Regions from separate parts of the Kitasatospora sp. NPDC057738 genome, predicted to be linked through region 1. Evidence: riboswitches for the same ligand, from Rfam matches in the RefSeq annotation. Region 1 holds a riboswitch; each other region holds the start of a gene.

The links. Region 1 has a riboswitch for S-adenosylmethionine ahead of ACFVGO_RS29925 (aminotransferase class V-fold PLP-dependent enzyme). Riboswitches for the same ligand answer to the same signal wherever they lie in the genome.
Region 2: linked by a shared signal. The riboswitch ahead of ACFVGO_RS04115 (IclR family transcriptional regulator) and the one ahead of ACFVGO_RS29925 (aminotransferase class V-fold PLP-dependent enzyme) in region 1 are both predicted to bind S-adenosylmethionine.
Region 3: linked by a shared signal. The riboswitch ahead of thrC (threonine synthase) and the one ahead of ACFVGO_RS29925 (aminotransferase class V-fold PLP-dependent enzyme) in region 1 are both predicted to bind S-adenosylmethionine.

The regions. Positions count from the first base shown of each region.
Region 1 covers NZ_JBHVJT010000067.1:21,882-26,228, reverse strand. The annotation lists gene ACFVGO_RS29940 (heme-copper oxidase subunit III) at 1-177, opposite strand, end outside; gene ACFVGO_RS29935 (hypothetical protein) at 574-999, shown strand; gene trpD (anthranilate phosphoribosyltransferase) at 1,119-2,195, shown strand; SAM riboswitch class IV at 2,304-2,422, shown strand; gene ACFVGO_RS29925 (aminotransferase class V-fold PLP-dependent enzyme) at 2,474-3,859, shown strand; gene ACFVGO_RS29920 (Lrp/AsnC family transcriptional regulator) at 3,863-4,144, opposite strand; gene ACFVGO_RS29915 (rhomboid family intramembrane serine protease) at 4,141-4,347, opposite strand, start outside.
Region 2 covers NZ_JBHVJT010000005.1:15,408-19,754, reverse strand. The annotation lists gene ACFVGO_RS04125 (BTAD domain-containing putative transcriptional regulator) at 1-108, opposite strand, end outside; gene ACFVGO_RS04120 (hypothetical protein) at 369-1,442, shown strand; SAM riboswitch class I at 1,542-1,684, shown strand; gene ACFVGO_RS04115 (IclR family transcriptional regulator) at 1,885-2,598, shown strand; gene ACFVGO_RS04110 (threonine/serine exporter family protein) at 2,641-3,894, opposite strand; gene ACFVGO_RS04105 (NADP-dependent oxidoreductase) at 3,989-4,347, opposite strand, start outside.
Region 3 covers NZ_JBHVJT010000065.1:48,197-52,543, reverse strand. The annotation lists gene ACFVGO_RS29555 (trehalose-6-phosphate synthase) at 1-978, opposite strand, end outside; gene ACFVGO_RS29550 (glucosyl-3-phosphoglycerate synthase) at 1,017-2,054, opposite strand; SAM riboswitch class I at 2,166-2,302, shown strand; gene thrC (threonine synthase) at 2,319-3,626, shown strand; gene ACFVGO_RS29540 (ubiquitin-like small modifier protein 1) at 3,662-3,940, shown strand.

The DNA of each region.
Region 1 (4,347 bases):
CCAGAACTCCGGCCCCTTGACGGAGCGGAGCGTGAAGTACATCGCGAAGAGGGCCGCGAAGAACATCAACTCGGAACTGAGCCAGACGATCGTTCCGACGCTGACCATGTTCGGCCGGTTGACCGATCCGTGCGCGTGCCCGGTTTCTACTGCTGTTGCTGTCGCCACGACGGACATTATGTCGGTCCCTTATTCCGTCTTCACGTCGGGGGGTGTCCCTCGGAGTGTCCGGTGCGTGCGGTATGCCCCCTTGGGGGGTGCCGGGGTGCCCGGACGGGGGTTGAGCAGCGGCGTGTCCCTTTTCTGATGGTTCCTCGGAGGGGCCTGCGACCCCGTTGCCCGGCGCGTCGCTGCACGGTCGGAGCAGCCGTGGGAGGTAGGGGGACGGGCCCGGGGTCGGCCGTACGGGTGGACTGGACGGGATCGGGTGACGGGCCGTCCTCCGGGCGGGTGAGCCCGGGGCGCGGCGGCTCGGGACGGATCGTGCGCGAGGGGGACTCGGCGGAGGGTGATCGGGAGTAGCATCCGGATCAGGCGAACGTGGTCCGGATCACACTTGAGGGAGCAGGGTCCATGGCGTACACGACCGATGAGACGCTCACCGTCCTCGTCTACAGCGACGACCGCAACACCCGCGAGCAGGTGCTGACGGCGCTCGGCCGTCGGCCCGCCGAGGATCTTCCGGAACTGTCCTACCTGGAGTGCGCGACCACCCCCGCGGTGCTCAAGGCACTGGAGAAGGGGGGCGTGGACCTCTGCGTGCTGGACGGCGAGGCCGTTCCGGCCGGGGGGCTGGGGCTCGGGCGCCAGCTCAAGGACGAGATCTACGGCTGCCCGCCGGTGCTGGTGCTGATCGGCCGGCCGCAGGACTCCTGGCTCGCCGCCTGGAGCCGGGCGGACGCCGCCATCTCCCGCCCGGTGGAGCCGGTGGCGCTGGCCGGGGCGGTCGCCACCCTGCTGCGGGCGCGGCTGGCGAAGCGGACTCCGGTCGTCCGCTGAATTCCCCCCCGGCAACTGGAAAAGAGAGGGGTAGAAGCGGCCCCTTCGCTCGATAGGCTGGCTCCATCCGTACGGACGTCCCCCCGGAGCGGGGAACCGACAAACAGCTGGAGTCAGCCATGGTGAACGTGAACCCTGCGAACGGCGGTAGCGACCCCGCGCAGGTGATCCGCACCTGGCCGGACCTCCTGGCCGCGCTGTTGCAGGGGGAGGACCTCGACCGCGCGTCCACCGCGTGGGCGATGGACCGGATCATGAGCGGCGAGGCGTCCCCCGTGCAGGTGGCCGGGTTCATGATCGCTCTGCGGGCCAAGGGCGAGTCGGTCGAGGAGATCGCCGGCCTGGTCGACGCGATGTACGAGCACGCCGAGCCGCTGGAGATCCCCGGACCGGCGGTGGACATCGTCGGCACCGGCGGGGACCGGGCGAAGACCGTCAACATCTCCACCATGTCGGCGATCGTCGCGGCGGCCGCCGGCGCCAAGGTGGTCAAGCACGGCAACCGGTCGGCCTCCTCCGCCAGCGGCTCCTCGGACGTGCTGGAGAAGCTCGGGGTGGCGCTGGACCTCTCCGCGCAGCGGGTCGCCGAGGTGGCCGAGGAGGTCGGTCTCACCTTCTGCTTCGCGGCCAAGTTCCACCCCTCGATGCGGCACGCCGCCACCGCGCGGCGCGACCTCGGGGTGCCGACCTCCTTCAACATCCTCGGCCCGCTCACCAACCCGGCCAGGGTCACCGCGCACGCCATCGGCTGCTTCGACACCCGGCTGGCCGGGCTGATCGCCGGGGTGCTGGCCGAACGGGGCGCGACGGCGCTGGTCTTCCGCGGCGACGACGGGCTGGACGAGCTGACCATCACCACCACCTCGCAGGTCTGGCTGGTGCGCGACGGGGTGGTCACCGAGACCACCTTCGACCCGCGGGACGTCGGCATCGAGCTGGTCGGCATCGAGGCGCTGCGCGGGGCGGACGCCTCGTACAACGCCGAGGTCGCACGGCGGCTGCTGGCGGGGGAGCACGGGCCGGTGCGGGACGCCGTCCTGCTGAACACGGCGGCGGCGCTGGTCGCGCTGGACCTCGGCGAGGCGCCGCTCGCCGAGCAGCTGGCGGCCGGCATGGAGCGGGCCGCGGAGGCGATCGACTCCGGTGCCGCGCAGGACCTGCTGCGACGCTGGTCGGAGGCCACCAGCCGGATCTGAGGCGGTAGTTGGGGGGCCCGTGCCGGAACGCCGGCACGGGCTCCCGCGCTGTCCGGATGCTGGATGCCCGTTTGACCACCCGATGGACGCGGCCTAGAGTCTTGGCCAGGTCATGAGTGACAGTGCGAAGCCCCAGCTGGCTGTCCGGCAACCCTCCGTCCGTGGCGGGGTGCCCTGGGTGAGGACCGGGTCGTCACGGCAAGCCGTCCGTGCGACAAGCGCGGACGCCCGACGACTAGCACTCCCGGGGTCCCTCACCCCTGAAGGAGTGCATCCTCATGTCCCCTCTCGCCACCACCGAGACCTGCGCCCCGCTCGCCGTCCTCGGCGCCGACGTCCAGGTCCCGCTCGCCAACGGTGAGAAGGTCGGTTACGCGGCGCTGGACTACGCGGCCAGCTCCCCGGCGCTCCAGCGGGTGTGGGACGACGTCGCCGCCTACGCGCCGTACTACGGCAGCGTCCACCGCGGGGCCGGGTACCTCTCCCAGCTGTCCACCGACCTGTTCGAGCAGAGCCGCCGCACCGTCGGCGAGTTCCTCGACCTGCGCGAGGGCGACCAGGTGGTCTTCACCCGGGCCACCACCGACTCGCTCAACCTGCTGGCCGCGGCCCTTCCGGCCGGCACCCGGGTGTTCGCCTTCGAGACCGAGCACCACGCCTCGCTGCTGCCCTGGGCGCACGCCGGACTGGGCGTCACCTACCTGCGGGCGCCGCGCTCCCGGGCCGAGGCGGTGGCCGCCCTGGACGCCGCCCTCGCCGGGGCGCCCGAGGGCCCCAAGCTGCTCTGCGTCACCGGCGCCTCCAACGTGACCGGCGAACTGTGGCCGGTCGCCGAGCTGACCCGGACCGCGCACCGGCACGGCGCCCGGGTGGTGCTGGACGCCGCCCAGCTGGCGCCGCACCACCGGGTCTCGGTCCGCGAGCTGGACGTCGACTGGATCGCCTTCTCCGGCCACAAGATCTACGCGCCGTTCGGCGCCGGGGTGCTGGCCGGCCGGGCGGACTGGCTGGACGCGGCCGAGCCGTACCTGGCCGGCGGCGGGGCGACCCGGACGGTGGCCCGGGAGAGCGACGGCTCGGTGGCCGTGCAGTGGCACACCGGCCCGGCCCGGCACGAGGCCGGCTCGCCGAACGTCATCGGCGCCTACGCGATCGCCTCGGCCTGCCGGGCCCTGACCGAGGCCGGCTTCGATGCGCTGGAGGCCCGCGAGCAGCAGCTGATCGCCCGGCTGACGGCCGGGCTGGAGCGGATCCCGCAGGTCAAGGTGCTGAACCTGTTCGGCTCCGACTCCGCCCGGGTCGGCGTGCTGTCCTTCGTCGTCCGGGGCTGGAACAGCTCGCACTTCTCGGCCGCGCTGTCCGCCGAGTACGGCATCGGGGTGCGCGACGGCCTGTTCTGTGCCCACCCGCTGGTGCGCACGCTGCTCGGGGACGAGGACGTCGCCCCGTCCGAGTGCGGCGCGCCGGAGCCCTCGCTGCCGGGCGAGCGCAGCCTGAACGCGATCCGGGTGAGCTTCGGCGCCGGGACGCCGGACGAGCACGTCGACCGCTTCCTGACCGCCGTCCGGGAGCTGGTCACGGACGGGGCGGCCTGGAACTACCGCAACGAGGGCGGGCGCTGCGTCGCGACCGTGCAGATCGACCGGGGGCGGCGCGAGGGCTGAGCGTTACTCGTCCAGGCCGAGGGCGAAGGCGGCTTCCAGGTCGTGCTGGGAGTAGGTGCGGAAGGCGATCTGGGTCTCGGTGTGGGCCACGCCCGGGACCTTGTTGAGCCGGCCCGGGATGACCTCGGCCAGGTCGTCGTGCCGGCGCACCCGCACCATCGCCACCAGGTTGTAGCCCCCGGTCACCGAGTAGACCTCGCTGACGCCGTCGATGGCGGCGATGGATTCGGCGATCTCCGGGATGCGGTCGACACTGGTCTTGATCAGGACGATGGCGGTGATCACAGTTCGGGCTCCTTTGTGGGGTGCCGCCAGCGTATCGGGCGTCGGCCGGGTCGTCGCGGGGGGTGGCGAACCACGGTGCAGGCGTAGAGGAACCCGGCCGAGAAGCCGATCACGTGGACCAGGTACGCCACCCCGGGCCCGGCCGAGTGCACCGACCACCACTGCAGGGCGAACCAGAGGCCGAGCACCAGCCAGGCGGGGAA
Region 2 (4,347 bases), on a different contig from region 1:
CAGCAGCACCGCCAGCATCGCCTGCTGCTGGGGGCTGCCCACCTTCAGCGCGGTCGCGCCGCGCTGCGCTCTCATCAGTCCCAGCACCGAGAACCGGAAATCATCCATCCCTGCACCTGCCCGCCTCATGTGCTCGCCCCCGTCCGCGCACGTGCCGCCCCCCGATTCGATGAGCCCCTATCAACCCACGGCACCCCGCGGATGTCGAGGGATCATCGACCCGGTGGTGATCCGGCGTTGATCGGCCGTGACCACAATCGACGGTGTGGCGCCCGCAGTCGGCCCGGCCCCGACCGCCGGACCCGCCACGTCCCCGGTCGCCCGGCCGCCGTCCGGCCGACCACCACGGCTCTCGGAGGCGGACCCCCATGAACACCGACCTGCTCCACCGGCTGCTCGACGTCGACCCGGCCGCCGGACCGGTCGACCTGCTCCACCGCGCCCGGGGCGAGCGCCACCTCCCGTACCTGGTGCTCGCCGCGCTCGCCCGGGACGGCGTCCGGATGGGCCGGCACGCCCGCGCCGAGCTGCAGCGCGCCCGCGACCGGGCCGAGTGCTACGCGGGCGTCGCGCGCGACCTCGCCGACGCCACCGGGGTCCGTCCGATCCGCGACCTGCCACTGGCCGGCTACTACCCGCCCGACCTGCCCCGGCCGCTGGCCGAGCTCGGCCTCGTCAGCCCCACCGAGGCCACGCTCTGGCAGGCCGTCAACCGGCTGGTCACCGATCACCCGGTGGAGTCCGTGGAGGTCACCCTGTTCGGCGAGCGGCCCCGGCACACCGCCGTCACCCTGCGCTGGCCGGGCGAGGACCCGCTGCTGGACCCGTGGTACCAGGTACGGGTCGCCACCGCCGCGCTCACCGGCGACCTCGCCACCGTCCCGGTCCGCCCCTACCTGGCCGCCGACGACCACGTGGAATGCCTGATCGCCCTCGCCGAGGAGGGACTCGGGCGGGCCTTCCTCGCGGGCGACGTGATCGACGTGGCCCAGCTCGCCGGGCAGCCCTTCGACCCCGTCGAGACCGCCGCGGTGGTCGCCGCCTACCGGCTCGCCCCGGAGGCCGCCGCCCTCCTCGACCTCGCCGCCGAACACGTGCCGCTCGGCTCCCTGCGGGACGTGCGCACCGTCCTGGAGACCGAGGTCGCCCCCGAACGGCGCCGCCGCCGCGGCCGCCACCGCCCGCTCCGGCCGCGCCACGGCACCCTGCTGCGCCGCACCGTCATCCGGCACCGGTGGGACGAGGCCCTGCTGCTCCCGGCCGGCGACGCGACCCTGCTGCTCACCCCGGTCGCCGACTACCTGCTCGGCCCCGAGGGCACCCGGCCGACGGCCTCCGAACGCGCCGCCGCCCTCGACGCCCTGAATGCCTGGGACGCCACCGCCCCCGGCGGCCCGGACCGGGCCCCGTGCACCGGCCTGTCGGAGCCGCGCCACCGCTGAGCGGGCCCGCGGGCGGCGGCCGGGGGTGGGAGTCGGAGGTGGGGGTCGGGGGTGGGGGGGCTTGCCGAGCGGCCCGGGAAGTCTTGTATCGTTCCTGGCGAATCATCCAGAGGGGTGGAGGGACCGGCCCTACGAAGCCCCGGCAACTCCCCGTTCGACCCGGCGTCCGAAGTACGCGCCGTGCCGTCCGGGGGCAGTGCCAACTCCGGCCTGTCGCCACTGTGGCGCGGGAAAGATGAGGAGACACGGTGCTCTCTGTGCTGTCCTTCGCCCGGGCGCTTCCCGCCCCGGCGCTTTCGCGTACCCGTCTCGTGCCCGGCGCAGGCATTCGGCCGTTTCCCCCGGCCCGTCCTCGCTGACCACACCCCCCGGCTCCCCGCCAGGAGCCGCCGTGAGCAGCGACCGTCCGCTGCTCCGGGCCCCGAGACTGGAGTACCCCCACATGGAGAACACGAGCGGCGTCGGCGTGCTCGACAAGGTCACCTCGATCCTCGGCACCCTGGAGGCCGGCCCCGTCACGCTGGGCGGCCTGGTCGCCGCCACCGGCATGGCGCGGCCCACCGCCCACCGGCTGGCCGTCGCACTCGAACACCACCGCCTGGTCAGCCGGGACACCCAGGGCCGGTTCATGCTCGGCCCGCGGCTCGGCGAGCTCGCGACGGCGGCCGGGGAGGACCGGCTGCTGGCCGCGGCCGGCTCGGTCCTCACCCAGCTGCGCGACATCACCGGCGAGAGCGCCCAGCTCTACCGCCGGCAGGGCGAGGTGCGGATCTGCGTGGCCGCGGCCGAGCGCCTCACCGGCCTGCGCGACACCGTTCCGGTGGGCGTCACCCTCCCCATGAAGGTCGGCGCCGCCGCCCAGATCCTGCTCGCCTGGGAGGAGCCCGAACGGCTCCACCGCGGACTGCAGGGCGCCCGCTTCACCGCCACCGCGCTGAGCGGGGTGCGGCGCCGGGGCTGGGCCCAGTCGGTCGGCGAGCGCGAACTCGGGGTCGCCTCCGTTTCCGCGCCGGTCCGCGGCCAGTCCAACCGGGTGGTCGCCGCCGTCACGGTCTCCGGCCCGATCGAACGCCTCACCCGGCACCCCGGCGCCCACCTCTCCCAGGCCGTCGTCGAGGCCGCCCACCGGCTCACCGAGGCCCTGCGCCACCCCTGAGCGGGGGCTTCGCCCGCGTCGGGGGCCCCGCCTGCCCCGGGCTCAGGCCCGGGGCAGCAGCACGGCGCGGGAGGGACGCGGGATCCGGCTGATCACCGAGCCGATCAGGGTGCCGATCGACACCCCGAAGACCGCCGACACGGCCGTCAGCACCGACTGCGCGCCGTTCCCGACCTCGATCTGCGCGGTGTGCAGCAGGCCGAAGGAGCCCGGTACCACGATCCAGAACGCCGGGAGGTAGAGCACCTGCCAGAGCGGACCGCCCGGCAGCCAGTGCACCAGGGTGGCCGCGGCCGCGGCGGTGACCGCGCCGGCCAGGCCGCCGACCGCCGCGCCGTGCGCCGACCCCACCACCACCTGGACCGTGACGCTGACCGCGATCACCACGACGATCCACGGGACGGCCGAGGGCGGGGTGTTCACGCTGACCACCACACCCGCCACCGCGAGCGCCAGCCCCAGCGCGATCACCCACCAGCTCGGCCTGGCGACCTGTACGTCGGCCAGCGCGGCGGCCGGCACGCCGGCCGCCGTCGCGGCCGCGGCCACCCCGGCGAGGAACAGCGCCAGCTGCACCGCACCGGACACCAGCCGGGCCGTACCCGCGCTGGACGCACCCGCGGCGATCTCCGACAGCCCGGTGACGAGCAGTCCGCCCGGCAGCAGGATCGCCAGCGTGGCCACGATGGTCCGCAGCGGGCCCTCCAGCAGCCCGGCCCGGGCGAGCGAGAGGACCAGCAGCGCGACCAGGAAACCGGCGGTGACGGGCAGCAGCGGCCGCAGGTACGGCAGCCGCCGGGCGAGCACGGTCAGCCCCACGACGATCAGCGAGCCGAGCCCGGCCGCCAGCACGTTCGCCGCCACCGGCTGCAGGAAGAGACAGACCCCCACCCCGACCGGCAGCGCCCCGAGGTCCGACACCCACGCGGGCCGGCGGGCCGGCGCCCGCCGGATCCCGTCCAGCTCGGCGAGCGCCCGGGACCCGTCGAGCTCGCCCGCCCGCAGCCGGTGCACCAGGTGGAGGACGTCGGCCGTCTGCTCGAACCGCAGCGCGGTGCCGACCGGCTGGAACCGGGTGGCGTCGTCCGGCCCCAGCGCGACGAAGAGCCCGTTGGTCAGGGCGGCGACCCGTACGTCCGGCGCCCCCAGCGCCCGCCCCAGCCAGTGGAGTTCCTCTTCGACGTCATGGACGGGCAGGCCGCCGCCCAGCAGGGCTTCGCCCAGTTCGAGCAGCAGACGGCGGAGCGGGTCGGGCGGGGCGTCGATGCCCCGGACCGGGGGAGACTTGCTTGGCATGGCAGGTATCGTCCCATCCCGCCCGAATCGGTCCGACTCTGCCCCGGTCTGATCGGTTCTGCTCACCGTCCGCCCGTGACACCGCCGGGCGCTGTCACGGGCGGACGGTGAGCACCAGCTTCCCCGTGACCCGGCCCGTCTCGCCCTCGGCGTGGGCCTCGGCGGCCTCGGCGAGCGGGTAGGTGCCGGAGACGTGCACGCGCAGCTGTCCGGACTCGGCGAGGGCGGCGATCGCGGCCATCCCGGCCCGGTCGTGCTCGACCAGCAGGGTCTTCGCCGTCACGCCCAACTCGGCGGCACGCTCGGCCAGCCCGTCGAGGTCGTGGGGCAGGATCGACACCAGGACGCCGCCGGGCCGCAGCGTCTCCAGGGAGCGCAGCCGGTCCTCCCCGCCGAGCGGGTCGAGGACCACGTCGACGTCCCGGGCCTCCTGCGTGAAGTCGGCGGTGCGGT
Region 3 (4,347 bases), on a different contig from region 1:
CCACTCGGGGCGGGTGCGGAGCAGGTGCCGGTAGGCCTGGAGGCCGCGGACGATGTTCTTGCTCAGCTCGGTGCGGTCGACCCGGACGATGGTGCGGCGGTCGCCGACGGTCCGGCGGAGGGCGGCGAGGCGTTCGTCGACGTCGGGGCGGTGGGCGCGTTCGCGCAGGAAGCCGGCGTCGGCGCCGAGGGCGTGGACGCCGAGGCCCGTGGTGCGGCCGTCGAGGGTGACGGTGAGCGCGTCGTGGTCGACGGTCGCGTCCAGGAGGTCCTCGCAGCAGGCGGCGAAGGCGCGGGCCCAGCGTTCGGTCAGGAAGCCGGCCCGGTCGGCGCCCAGGATGCCGGTGAGGACGGCCCGGGCGACGTCGTCGGGCAGCATCCGGTAGTACTCGGGCGGGGCCCAGGGGGTGTGCGAGAAGTGGCCGATCCGCAGGTCGGGGCGGGCCGCCCGGAGCAGGGCCGGGACCAGGGAGAGGTGGTAGTCCTGGACGAGGACCGCGGCGTTCGGGGCGGCCTCGGCGGCCAGGGCCTCGGCGAAGGCCTCGTTGTACGCCCGGTAGGCGGCCCACTCGGTGCGGAAGCCGGCGTCGAAGGCGGGTGCCGTGGGGGTCGCGTAGAGCAGGTGGTGGACGAACCACAGGGTGGAGTTGGCGACGCCGTTGTAGGCGCGGGCGAAGGTCTGCGGGTCGATGTCCAGCATCCGTACGGCCTGGCCGCCGACCTCGTGGCCGGCCAGGTCGAGGCGGCCCCGCGGCGCCTCGGCGGCGGCTCTGCGGTCGGCGTCGTTGAGGGCGGCGCAGACCCAGACGGCGTTCGGGTCCGCGATGGCGGAGAGGCCGGAGACCAGTCCGCCGCCGCCGCGGCGCAGGGTCAGCGTGCCGTCGTCGGCGGTGCTGAAGGACACCGGTCCCCGGTTGGAGGCAACCAGGACGGGGGCGGTGCCGGTCGCGCTCGAACGGTTGGTCGTGAGATCGCCCATGGTTGGGATGTTGCCGGGGGTTCGGGGCGGCAAACCCCTCAATGACGGGTCGCGTATTCGGGGACGGTGTGCATCGGGGGGCGTTCCAGGGCGGTCACCGGGTGGGTGTGGGCGGTGAAGGCGCGGGTTTCCGGGTCGCGGGTGAACTGGGTGAGCTGGGGGTGGACGAGGTCGGCGGAGGCCTTGAGGCGGTGGGTGCGGTCGAGGCGTTCCAGGGCGGTCCGGTAGATGGTGGCGGCCATCCGGCCGAGGGCCTGGCCGTCCTGGTGGCGGTGGTGCCGGACGCCGACGTCCACCTGGGCCAGGGCGTCCAGGCCGGCCAGTTCCAGGGCGTCGACCAGCAGGCCGAGTTCGACGCCGTAGCCGGTGGGGAAGGGCAGCCGTTCGAGCAGTGAGCGGCGGGCCGCGTACTCGCCGCCGAGGGGCTGGACGAAACCGGCGAGTTCCGGCCAGTGGAGGTTGAGCAGGGGCCGGGCGACGAGTTCGGTGACCCGGCCGCCGCCGGCGGGCAGGACGGCGCCCTCGGATTCCAGCGGGCGGTCGTACATGGCCTTGACCAGCTGGATGGACTCGTCGGTCAGCAGCGGGCCGAGGATGCCGGAGACGAGGGACGGGTCGAATTCGCGCAGGTCGGCGTCGACGAAGCAGACGATGTCGCCGCGGGTGACCAGCAGCGAGCGCCAGAGCACCTCGCCCTTGCCGGGGACGGCGGGCAGCCGGGGCAGGACGGCGTCGCGGTGCTCGACCCGGGCGCCGGCCTCGGCGGCGACGGCGGCGGTGGCGTCGGTGGAGCCCGAGTCGACGACGACGAGTTCGTCGACGAGCGGGAGGCGTTCCATCAGCTCGCGGCGGATGGTGCGGACGATGTCGCCGACGGTGGCCTCCTCGTCCAGGGCGGGGAGGACCACGCTGACGGTGCGGCCGGTGCGTTCCTTGGCGGCGAGGAGGGTGCGGACCGGCCGGTCGGCCGCGCTCCAGGAGCGGCGGCGCAGCCAGGACGCCGCCTGCGGGAGGAGCTCGGGAATCGGTTCGGCGGGCACGGAGGTCTCCTCGGCGGGGTCGGTGGGACGGGTCATCTCGCGTGGCGGACGGACCCGTTCAGGATTGACGCCTTCGGATACAGTCTTCGTACAGCGGTCGGACCTTTGCACGCCGGGGTCGCCGTTGAGCATCACCACAATTTCACAAGCTCATCCAGAGGGACTGAGGGAACGGCCCGTTGACGTCCCGGCAACCTTCCCGCGCGGCTGTCTGTCGACAGGCCCCGGCGGGACAGGTGCCAATTCCGGCCTGTGGCGCGACCGTGCCACGGGGAAGATGAGGAGAGAGGCCTCGCCATCATGGCTATCGACACCGCCGCACCCTCCCCCAGCCTTCGGCCGGGGGGACCCCTACCCGTCGACCTCGGCCCCGCCGCCGCGCTGTCCTGTCGCGAGTGCGGCACCCGCTTCCCGCTCGGCCCCAGCTTCGCCTGCCTGGAGTGCTTCGGCCCGCTGGAGATCGCCTACGAGTTCGGCAGCGAGGGCGCCGAGGAGCTGCGCAAGCGGATCGAGGCCGGTCCGGCGTCCATCTGGCGGTACGCGCCGCTGCTGCCGGTTCCGGCCGACGTGGCGTCGAAGCCCAATCTGAACCCGGGGTGGACCCCGCTGGTGAAGGCGGACAACCTGGGCCGGGAGCTCGGTTTCACCGCCCAGCTGCACGTCAAGGACGACTCCGGGAACCCGACGCACTCGTTCAAGGACCGGGTGGTCGCCTGCGCGATCGAGGCGGCCCGGGCGTTCGGGTACACCACGCTGTCCTGCTCCTCCACCGGCAACCTGGCCGGCGCGGTGGGGGCGGCGGCGGCCCGGGCCGGGTTCAGGTCCTGCGTGTTCATCCCGCACGACCTGGAGCAGGGCAAGGTCGTCATGGCCGGGGTGTACGGCGGCGAGCTGGTCGGCATCGAGGGCAACTACGACGACGTGAACCGCTTCTGCTCGGAGCTGATCGGCGATTCGGCCGGCGAGGGCTGGGGCTTCGTCAACGTGAACCTGCGGCCGTACTACGGCGAGGGTTCCAAGACGCTGGCGTACGAGATCTGCGAGCAGCTCGGTTGGCGGCTGCCGGAGCAGATCGTGATCCCGATCGCCTCGGGCTCGCAGCTGACGAAGATCGACAAGGGCCTCCAGGAGCTGATCAGGCTCGGCCTGGTCGAGGACCGGCCGTACCGGATCTTCGGTGCCCAGGCCGAGGGCTGCTCGCCGGTGTCGGCCGCGTTCAAGGCCGGCCGGGACGTGATCAAGCCGGTCAAGCCGGACACCATCGCCAAGTCGCTGGCGATCGGCAACCCGGCCGACGGCCCGTACGTGCTGGACATCGCCCGCCGCACCGGTGGCGCGGTGGAGGACGTCACGGACGCCGAGGTCGTGGCGGCGATCCGGCTGCTGGCGCGGACCGAGGGCATCTTCGCCGAGACCGCGGGCGGGGTGACCGTCGGCGTGCTGAAGAAGCTGGTCGAGACCGGGCAGCTGGATCCGGCCAAGGAGACCGTCGCGATCAACACCGGCGACGGCCTGAAGACCCTGGACGCCGTCTCCGACGCCGGGATGACCGCCGTCATCCGCCCGACGCTGGACTCGTTCCGCGCCGCCGGCCTCGCGTCCGCCTGAACCACCCGATCGGCCCCGCCCCCGCAAGGAGAGTCATGAGCGCCAACGTCCGCATTCCCACCATCCTCCGCACCTACACCGACGGTGCCGCCGTGGTGACCGCCGAGGGTGCCACCCTGGCCGAGGTCGTCGCCGACCTGGAGAAGAACCACCCGGGCATCTCGGCCCGCATCCTGGACGACACCGGCAAGCTGCGCCGCTTCGTGAACGTCTACGTGAACGACGACGACGTGCGTTTCGCCGAGGGCCTGGCGACCGAGATCGAGGACGGCGCCGGCATCTCGATCATCCCGGCGGTGGCCGGCGGCTGCTGAGCCTTCGCGACCAACCCGCGGTCGCCCGCGCGTACGGAATTCCGTTTCCCGTATGCGCGGGCGACCGCTGGCATTCCGGCCGGAATATTTCCCGGTCGAGTCGGAGTAGAGTGTGGCTCGGTTGGGAACAGGGTTTCCCTTTCGGCCCCCGCAGTGCTCGGCCCGGGGGCGTCCGGCCGGCGGGACCGGCCCGTGAAACATGTCAGGCGGATGTCAGAATTCCCGCGGACATTTGAGTAATTCGTCCGCTATGTCCGGCGTGAAATGCCGAGATTATTCCGATTCGGCCCGTCCTGTCCCTTGACATCGAGGCGGAATTACCGGTGGCTGGCCCTGTTGCAGAGGGCGTCGATCCGGATACATTCAGCGGCGGTCGACGCAATCACCCGCTCGCCGGAAGCCGCCTG